3 regions of the Pseudomonas sp. ASL8 genome follow, and region 3 is predicted to be linked to each of the others. Evidence: predicted binding sites of a transcription regulator. Region 3 holds the regulator's gene; each other region holds the start of a gene.
What was found. Region 3 encodes FliA, which starts transcription of late flagellar genes. Its sites were predicted from a motif close to CTAAAGTTTNNNNNNNNNNNGCCGNTAA; they were not measured.
Positions count from the first base shown of each region.

Region 1: a site for FliA is predicted at 1,514-1,541, ahead of AC1MEA_RS12150 (methyl-accepting chemotaxis protein). Genes of this name have one in related genera too.
Region 2: a site for FliA is predicted at 1,431-1,458, ahead of motA (flagellar motor stator protein MotA). Genes of this name have one in related genera too.

Region 1 is NZ_CM155278.1:2,653,507-2,656,782, forward strand. Features, by position in the region: gene yiaY (L-threonine dehydrogenase) at 1-865, shown strand, start outside; gene AC1MEA_RS12145 (DUF2025 family protein) at 885-1,214, shown strand; gene AC1MEA_RS12150 (methyl-accepting chemotaxis protein) at 1,625-3,276, shown strand, end outside.
Region 2 is NZ_CM155278.1:1,094,243-1,097,518, forward strand. Features, by position in the region: gene motB (flagellar motor protein MotB) at 1-508, opposite strand, end outside; gene motA (flagellar motor stator protein MotA) at 512-1,363, opposite strand; gene AC1MEA_RS04980 (HDOD domain-containing protein) at 1,571-3,106, shown strand; gene rhdA (thiosulfate sulfurtransferase) at 3,152-3,276, shown strand, end outside.
Region 3 is NZ_CM155278.1:5,560,216-5,563,491, reverse strand. Features, by position in the region: gene flhF (flagellar biosynthesis GTPase FlhF) at 1-452, shown strand, start outside; gene fleN (flagellar synthesis regulator FleN) at 564-1,397, shown strand; gene fliA (RNA polymerase sigma factor FliA) at 1,394-2,134, shown strand; gene AC1MEA_RS25505 (chemotaxis response regulator CheY) at 2,398-2,772, shown strand; gene AC1MEA_RS25500 (protein phosphatase CheZ) at 2,792-3,276, shown strand, end outside.

The DNA.
Region 1 (3,276 bases), 2.7 Mb from region 3:
CGGCGGCTCGCCCCACGATTGCGCAAAAGGTATCGCACTCTGCGCAACCAACGGCGGGCACATCAGTGACTACGAAGGTGTCGATCAGTCGGCCAAGCCGCAACTGCCTGTGGTTGCGATCAACACCACGGCAGGCACCGCCAGCGAGATGACGCGGTTTTGCATCATCACTGACGAAGTCCGCCACATCAAAATGGCCATCGTCGACCGCAACGTCACCCCCGTGCTCTCCGTCAACGATCCCGGACTGATGGTCGCGATGCCTAAAGGGCTCACGGCGGCCACGGGTATGGACGCACTGACCCACGCCATTGAAGCCTATGTATCAACGGCCGCTACCCCCATCACCGATGCCTGCGCCCTGAAAGCCATGGCGCTGATCGCCGATAACCTGCGCCAGGCCGTGGCCAATGGCAGCGACATGGTCGCGCGGGAAAACATGGCGTATGCGCAGTTTCTCGCAGGCATGGCGTTCAACAACGCCTCCTTGGGTTACGTGCACGCGATGGCTCACCAATTGGGCGGCTTCTATAACTTGCCCCACGGCGTGTGCAACGCAATTTTGCTGCCCCATGTCGAAAGCTTCAACGCCAGCGTCTGCCCGTCACGGCTGACCGACATTGCCCACGCCATGGGCGAAGACACGCGCGGCCTCTCCCCTGAAGACGGCAGCCGGGCGGCCATCGCCGCGATTCGCAACCTGTCTCACGCCGTCGACATCCCTGCAGGCCTCAGGGAACTGGGCGTCAAGGAGGAAGACATTCCGACCCTGGCTGCCAACGCCTTGAAAGACGCCTGCGGTCTGACCAACCCGCGCCCGGCTGAGCAGCACCAGATCGAAGCGATTTTCCGCAGCGCACTTTAATACGTCCCAGAGGTTAACCATGAGCATTACCTCGAGCGTCATTTGTGACGCTTCCGACCTGCTTAAAGGCTTTGTCGGCTACCACCACAAAGCGGACCGGTACATTGTCCGCTTCAGCGAAGACGCCTTCGGCATGGACGTCCCCGACCACACCATCACCCCCACTCACGAGTTTGTCTGGAAAGCCGGCGACAATCAGGTCATGACACTCAAGCGCGATCTGTTGGCATTGTTGCTGGAACAGAATATCGATGATCGGCTGAACATCACCGAGCCGTTGCGGATTTATGTGAGGCGCGTGGATTTGCCGGAGATCACGGCGGTGCGGAGGTTGAAGGGAGGGGCGTGAAGAGGCTTGAGCGTCAGGACAGACCCGTGTTTCCAGAACAGGAAACAGGTGTCTGTCCTTGATGGCACTGCAATAACGTCGGCTCAAATAGCAAAGTTGAACGCCACGGAAATCCTCGGCCGATGACCTTCGTAGCAAGGCACCGCGTGTATTAGCCAAGAGGGGAGCGCGCCTCCGGAGAAAATAAAGTCTGTGTGCGCAGGCTGACGACTGCGCTGGCACCATCATCGGGAAGTGAATGTTCGAAAGGTGTGACTGAGCGGGTATCAGGACTGTTGCGACGTTAAGTTTTTTTCGATCTCAAGTTACGAGACCCAAGGCCGTTACAGATATATAACTACAAGAATATGGCGGGTAACACCGTATGCGGCTCTCGCCATCCTCCCGGCCGGTCCACTATGAGAACACCTATGTTCGATAACTTTTCTATCCGCCTGAAGATTGTATTGCTCTCAGGACTTTGCCTGCTGGGTGTGGTTGGATTGATCGTCGGGATGAATCTTTACCAGACTAACCAGAATGACCAACTGGTCGGCGCCTCAAGCAAGAAAATGCTCACCGACAGTGTGCAGAACCTGTTGCAGGCAAAGGCGACGGAAAAAGCGTTGCTGGTACAAAAGACATTCGGTGAAAGCCTGCTGATCGTCAATGCAATGGCCGACCAGGTCATCGACATGCGCACCATGGCCAACCACCGCTCACTGGACGCCGCCGCGCTGCGCGAAGAACTCAACCACAGCCTGGGCACCGTCTTCGAACGCAATACCGGCGTGCTGGGTGTCTGGCTATCCTTCGAACCCAACGCACTGGATGGTCGAGACGCCGAGTTTGCCAATGACGCCAAGCACGGCGCCAATGAAGTGGGACGGTTTTCCTCTTACTGGAGCCGTGCAGATGGCACTGGCTTGAACACCGTCATTCTCGAAAGCGACATGAACAAAACTGAACTCAACCTCAGCGGCACGCCCTACAACACCTGGTACACCTGCCCGCTCCGTAGTGGCAAGACCTGCCTGCTTGAGCCTTACGCTGACACGGTCGGCGGCAAACTGGTGTTGATGACAACCATCGCCGTGCCCGTTCGTGTCGACGGCAATGTCATCGGTGTAGTAGGTGTGGACCTGGCCCTGAGTTCGCTACAGGCAGAAGCGGTCAGCTCCCAGAAAGAACTGTTCGACGGCGCCGGGCACATGCTGATTGTCTCCAGCAGCGGGTTGCTGACCGCCAACAGCGTCGACGCCGGCACATTGGGCAAGGGCATCGAGCAGGTCTTGGGCGGCGACGGTAAGGAAATCCTCCGGGCGATTGGTGCCAACAAGGTCAGCGTGGTCAAACAGGGTGACGTGATCCGGGCGATTCTTCCGGTGACACCGATCGCTGATGCCAAGCCTTGGGGTGTGGTTATCGACTTGCCAGAACAGGTGCTCCTGGCCGACGCGGTCAAATTGCAGGCCGTGCTCGATGCCGCGCAAACCAGTGGCACAGTCAAGGCCCTGCTGGTCGCAGCCCTCGCAGGTCTACTTGGCCTGCTGCTGATCTGGCTGACGGCCTCGGGCGTGACCCGGCCGATCAACAGTGTGGCGAGCATGCTCAAGGCCATCGCCAGCGGAGACGGCGACCTGACCCAACGCCTGAAATACGCCAAGCGCGATGAGCTCGGCGAACTGGTCATCTGGTTCAACCGTTTCCTCGACAAACTGCAACCGACCATCGCCCAGATCAAGCAAAGCGTCACCGAAGCCCGTGCAACCGCCGATCAGTCTTCAGGCATCGCCCGCCGTACCAGTGATGGCATGCAGGTGCAGTTTCGCGAAATCGATCAGGTGGCAACCGCTTCCAACGAGATGAGCGCCACCGCCCAGGACGTTGCCAGCAATGCCTCAAGTGCGGCCAATGCTGCTCGTGGTGCCGACCAGTCGGTCAAGGACGGTTTGACGATCATTGAGCGCAGCACCCGCGATATCACCTTGCTGGCCGAAGAAGTCAGCAATGCCGTGACCGAAGTCGAAGCGTTGGCGGTCAATAGTGAACAGGTGGGTTCGGTGCTGGAAGTGATCCGCAG
Region 2 (3,276 bases), 1.2 Mb from region 3:
CGATGTCGAACATCGGCCGATTTGCAGCGTCCATGATCTGTATGCGCAAGCCGTCCTGGGTGATTTCGAACAGGATCTGGTCCTTGAACTTCTTCAGTTCCGGATTTTCCTCGACCTTGTTCTGCAGCTCTTGCAGCAGCATGTCCAGACGCTCCTGCTCGACTTGCTCTGCAACGGCGTCAACCTTTTCGCTCTCGACCTTGATTTTTTCTTGCTGGGGCACGGTCTCGACCTCAGGGTTCAAGGTTTTGTCGGGCGCAAGCGTTGGTGAACCACCCAGGTCAATGATGAACGGCGTGCCACTTTCGGTGAACCCGATCGGGTCTTTGAAGTACCCGGCAATAGCAAGTTTCTGCTCTGGAGTGGCCGAGGACATCAGCCACAACACCAGAAAGAACGCCATCATCGCCGTCGCAAAGTCGGCAAAGGCGATTTTCCAGGCGCCGCCGTGGTGCCCGGCGGCATAGCGCTTGATGCGCTTGACGATTATCGGCTGATTATTTTCCATGACTCAGCGACCGCGAACCGCTTGCTCCAGCTCACTGAAGCTGGGGCGATGCGCTGGATACAGAACCTTGCGACCGAACTCCACAGCCAGTGATGGCGGCATGCCCGAGGCCGAGGCAACCAGCGACGCTTTGATAGCTTCAAAAACGTTCAGCTCTTCCTTGGCGTCATGGGCCAGGGACGTGGCCAGCGGGCCGAAGAAACCGTAAGCAGCGAGAATACCGAAAAAGGTACCCACCAATGCCGCACCCACGTGCATACCGATCGCAGCCTGGTCACCCTCACCCAGCGAAGCCATGGTCACCACGATACCCAACACCGCCGCGACGATACCGAAACCGGGCATTGCATCGGCAACCCCGGTCACCGCGTGGGAAGGATGGTCCAGCTCTTCCTTCATGCTTTGTAATTCCATGTCGAACAAGCCTTCAAGCTCGTGCGGCGCCATGTTCCCTGACGACATGATGCGCAGGTAATCGCAGATGTAAGCGATCATGCGCTCGTCTTTGAGCACGCCGGGGTACTTGGCGAAAATCGGGCTGGCTGCGGCGTCTTCGATGTCGCCTTCAATCGCCATCATGCCTTCGCGGCGGCTCTTATTGAGAATCTCGTAGACCAGGCTGAGAATTTCAAGATAAAACGCGTGATTGAAGCGCGTGCCGAACATCTTCAGCGACTTCTTGATCACGAGGAGGGTCGTGTAACCGGGGTTGGCCTGGAGAAACGCACCCAATGCCGCGCCACCGATAATCATGACCTCGAAAGGCTGGATCAACGCGGCAATCTTGCCGTGAGAAAGGACGTATCCGCCGAGCACACTCGCGAAAACGACAATGATGCCGATAATTTTAGCCATAGATAGAGAGTTCTTACTGAGTCGGGTTCGAGGTCATGATCGGAAGTTCTTGAAACTCTTCTTCTACTTATCGGCATAAGTGCGCCAGACTATAGTCAGTTAAGGCGAAAAGCCAGTTCGGCCCGCACAGCGGGGAGTCTGGCGTCGATCGGTCCTTGAACCCGGCATACGACATTATCCTGACCTCTTAGCCGTACAGGCCCCTGCATGCCACCAGAAACCTCAGCACAGCTTCCCGTCCCACGCAGCCTCGACGCTTGGCTCAAGCAACTGGAGAGCATCCGCTTGCCTGTGCCAATCGCCAGCCACGAACGCGTGCTCGGTGCGCTGGCTGATAGCCGCCGCTCGTTACGCGAGATTGCCGAGCTGATGCAGGAAAGTCCGTCGCTGGTACTCAGCGTATTGCGCGAAGCCAATCATCACAGCACTGGCTTGTCGGAACCAGCGGAAAGCCTTGAGGTTGCCATCAACCGTCTGGGCTTGAAACGTACCGAAGAGTTGCTCCAGCGCCTGCCCGCACGGGCCCCGCAGGACATGCCGCCAGCCCTGCGTCAGTTACAGCTGATCAGCCAGCACGCGACGCAGCAGGCCAACGGGCTGTTCGCCGGTCGCATGGCTCGGCTCTGGCAGGACATTCACTGGGGCAGTTTGCTGTTCTTGTCGCCGCTGTGGCCAATGGCGGTCGCCCATCCCAAACTGCTTGAGGAATGGGAACTGAGGGTGATTCACAAGGGTGAGTCGGCGCTGATCGTTGAAACCCAATTGTTCGGCGTCAGCCTGCTCAAGCTGTGCCTGACAGTGGCCGAAGCCTGGCGCCTGCCCATGTGGGTCACGCAGGGTTATCGGCTGCTGATCAGTGAACGCCGATTGCTGGTCAAAGCGATACGTATTTCCCGCGATCATCTCCACCCGTTACGCCAGCGGCAACTGCTGGACGAGGACCCGGCCCTGCAACGCTGGCTCAACCATCCGGCCAATACCATCCTGCTGGCCAACGGCATCGCGCTGTCGGCGCAACAGGCCTGGGATACCCCGCACAGCCTGCGCTGGCAGTTGCTCACCAGCCTGTACCTGCAACAACCCCTGAGTGAAGTGCAACAGCAACTGCACCAACAGGCGGTGCAAAGCGCTCGCCAACATTGGGCGCGCGGGCTTTGGCACCCTGCAGAAGCGTTGATCTGGCCCTGGGAAACACGGCGAATGCACCGTGGCCTGCTGCCTGCGCCGCCACCGTCGGCCGATGCACTGCTGGCCTGGCGCAAATGCTGCACCGAGCTTTTGGTCGAGCCCAGCTGCTTCAACAACGCAATGCACCTGACCACTTCCGCCCGCGATGCGCTAGTGGCCTGCGGCATGCAGCGCGTCATGCTATTGATGACGGACCGCAACATGACCACCCTGCGCGTTCATCAAATTGCAGGGCTGGACAAAAGCGCGGCCAACCTCACGCTGCAAATCAGTGAAAGCACCGTCTTGCAGCGCCTGCTCGCGCAACCGACCCAACTGCGCCTGAGCCCCGCCAACAACGCGCAGTTTTCGGCGCTATTGCCCGGACAGCTGAAAGGGCTGTTTACCGGCGAGCATCTGTTGCTACGCTCACTCAGCAGCAACGGCAAGGTGGTCATGCTGGTGTTTGCCGATCAAGGGGGTGGACCCCTCTCGGAAATCAGCGTGCAGGCCTTTGGTAAAACCGCGCAATGCATCGAGCGCGCCTTAAGCAGCTTTAGCGCCCGCAAAGCCTGACGCGTAAGCTACAATTTGCCTCTTTTTTCTGATCTGGAGAACTAAATGCCGGACTTCTCTAGCTTGCCGCTGGTCATCGAGCCCAGCGACCTGCTGGCCCGCCTTGACGCGCCAGAACTGATTCTTGTCGATCTGACCAGTAGCGCGAGCTACAGCGCCGGGCATATTCC
Region 3 (3,276 bases):
AGGCGCTAGAGCCATTGGTACGCAAGCGCGTGGTCTTGATCGACACCGCCGGCCTGCAGGCCAGCGATCCAGCACTGCGTCTGCAGCTGGAAAGCCTCGCCGGGCGTGGTATCAAGGCGCGTAATTATCTGGTGCTGGCAACAACCAGCCAGAAACAGGTCCTTACTGCGGCATACCACAGCTACAAACGCTGCGGTCTGGCCGGCTGCATTCTCACCAAGCTGGATGAAACCGCCAGCTTGGGTGAGGTGTTAAGCCTGGCAATCAGTCATGAATTACCGGTGGCCTATCTGACGGATGGGCCACGGATACCGGATGATTTGCACTTGCCGCGCCGGCACCAATTGGTGAGTCGAGCGGTCAGTGTGCAAATGCAGGAAGAGCCGAGCGAGGAAGCTATGGCGGATATGTTCGCGGATCTTTATCACAGCCCGAACAAAAGGGTTGGGTAAAGCAAGACACTGGAATGTACCTACATCATGGTCTGCCTTGCTTTGTTCTCTCAACGAACTCGCAGTCAGTAATGTGGCCTCGGTCTAAGCAACACAAGGTAAAGAAATAACATGGGCAGCATGCATCCCGTACAGGTTATCGCGGTGACCGGTGGCAAAGGTGGCGTCGGCAAGACCAACGTGTCAGTGAATCTATCACTGGCTCTGGCTGAGCTCGGTCGGCGCGTCATGCTGCTGGATGCCGACCTGGGTCTGGCTAATGTCGATGTGTTACTCGGCTTGACCCCCAAACGTACCCTCGCCGACGTTATCGAAGGACGCTGCGAGCTTCGCGACGTGCTGCTTCAGGGCCCAGGCGGGATTCGTATCGTGCCGGCTGCGTCCGGCACCCAGAGCATGGTTCACCTGACGCCAGCACAGCATGCCGGGCTGATCCAGGCGTTCAGTGATATCGGCGATAACCTCGATGTGCTGGTGATTGACACAGCCGCGGGCATCGGTGAATCGGTCGTCAGCTTCGTGCGCGCTGCCCAGGAAGTATTGCTGGTGGTGTGTGATGAGCCGACCTCGATCACCGACGCTTACGCGCTGATCAAGCTGCTCAACCGCGATTACGGGATGAACCGCTTCCGGGTGCTTGCCAACATGGCACAAAGCCCTCAGGAAGGCCGCAATCTGTTCGCCAAGTTGACCAAGGTCACTGATCGCTTCCTGGATGTCGCCCTACAATACGTCGGCGCCGTGCCTTACGACGAATGCGTGCGCAAAGCCGTGCAGAAGCAGCGCGCTGTGTATGAAGCGTTCCCGCGCTCGAAGTGCTCCCTGGCATTCAAAGCCATCGCGCAGAAAGTCGACACGTGGCCGTTGCCGGCCAACCCGCGCGGGCATCTGGAATTTTTCGTTGAGCGGCTCGTACATCCAGCGAGTGCAGGACCGGTGCTATGACAGCCAGCGGCTATCGCATGTACAGCAAGGCGTCAAAAGACTCCCAGTACGAGCTGATCGAGCGTTATGCGCCGCTGGTCAAACGCATCGCTTATCACCTGCTGGCGCGTTTGCCAGCCAGTGTGCAGGTCGAGGACCTGATCCAGGCAGGCATGATTGGCCTGCTGGAAGTCTCGACCAAGTACGACGCCACCAAGGGTGCGAGTTTCGAGACCTATGCCGGGATTCGTATTCGTGGCGCCATGCTCGATGAAGTGCGCAAGGGCGATTGGGCCCCGCGTTCGGTGCATCGCAATACACGCATGGTCAGTGACGCAATTCGGGCAATTGAAGCTAAAACCGGTCGTGACGCTAAAGATCACGAAGTTGCGGCCGAACTCCAATTGAGTCTCGATGATTATTACGGGATTTTGAATGACACCTTGGGCAGCCGACTGTTCAGTTTCGACGATCTGTTGCAGGACGGCGAACATGAAGGGCTGCACGAGGACGGCGCAAGCGCTCACCTTGAGCCGTCGCGCGATCTGGAAGATGAACGCTTCCAGGCCGCGTTGGCAGATGCGATAGCCAATTTGCCGGAGCGTGAGCGACTGGTATTGGCGCTGTACTACGACGAGGAGCTGAACCTCAAGGAAATTGGTGAAGTGTTGGGGGTCAGCGAGTCGCGGGTCAGCCAGTTACACAGCCAGTGCGCAGCTCGTTTGCGAGGGCGTTTGGGGGAATGGCGAGCGCGTTGACAGACAGTGCGTGGCCCTTGGTGGTTTCGCGCTATCTGCAGGCCGGCTGTGCAAAGCGTTGCGTGCGAAGAAGATAAGACTAGGCAGGAGCCGGTCAGTCAGGGTCCTGTAAAGCCTGCTGTGCCAGCGTCCCGACCTGTTGATTTACCAAGCTCGTCGTCGTTTTCGTGCAGCCGTTGTGTGCTGCGCCGGTTTTTGATTGAACAGCGTATTCAGGTGCTGAATGCGTTAAAGACTGCTTGGAGGTCGAATTGAACAAGAACATGAAAATCCTCATCGTTGATGACTTCTCAACGATGCGGCGGATCATAAAAAACCTGTTGCGTGACCTGGGGTTTACCAATACGGCTGAAGCGGATGACGGGACTACCGCGTTGCCGATGCTGCAAAGCGGGAGCTTCGACTTTTTGGTGACTGACTGGAACATGCCTGGCATGTCCGGCATCGATCTGTTGCGTCATGTGCGTGCAGATGAACGCCTCAAGCATCTACCGGTGTTGATGGTAACGGCTGAAGCCAAGCGTGATCAGATCATCGAAGCCGCTCAGGCTGGTGTGAACGGTTATGTGGTCAAGCCTTTCACGGCTCAAGTGCTGAAAGAAAAGATCGAAAAGATCTTCGAGCGCGTCAATAGCTGATGTTTGCCGCGAGGGCTCTATGGAGCACACAGAATCGTCATCGGGCGACTTTGAGTCGACCCTGAAAAAACACGCACACGAGTTGGTCGATAGCCTTGAAAAGGGCCGGTTCGGCGATGCGGCGCAACTGATTAACGAGCTTAACAAGGCCCGCGACAGCGGCCTGTATCAAGAAGTCGGCAAACTTACCCGCGAACTGCACAGTGCGATCGTCAACTTTCAGATTGACCCGAACACGCCGCAAGCCGAAGAAGTCTCGCAGATCAATGATGCTACCGAGCGGCTGTCCTATGTGGTCAGGCTGACTGAGGCAGCGGCCAACCGCACCATGGATCTGGTGGAACTCAGTACACCGTTGGTGAACGGAGTTGGCGCCGAGGCTGCAGCCCTGAGTGCCGATTGGGGACGCTTCATGCGTCGCGAAGTCGGTGCTGAAGAATTTCGTGAACTGGCCCGACGTGTCGATGGTTTTTTGACGCGCAGCGAAAAGGAAACCCGGGAAGT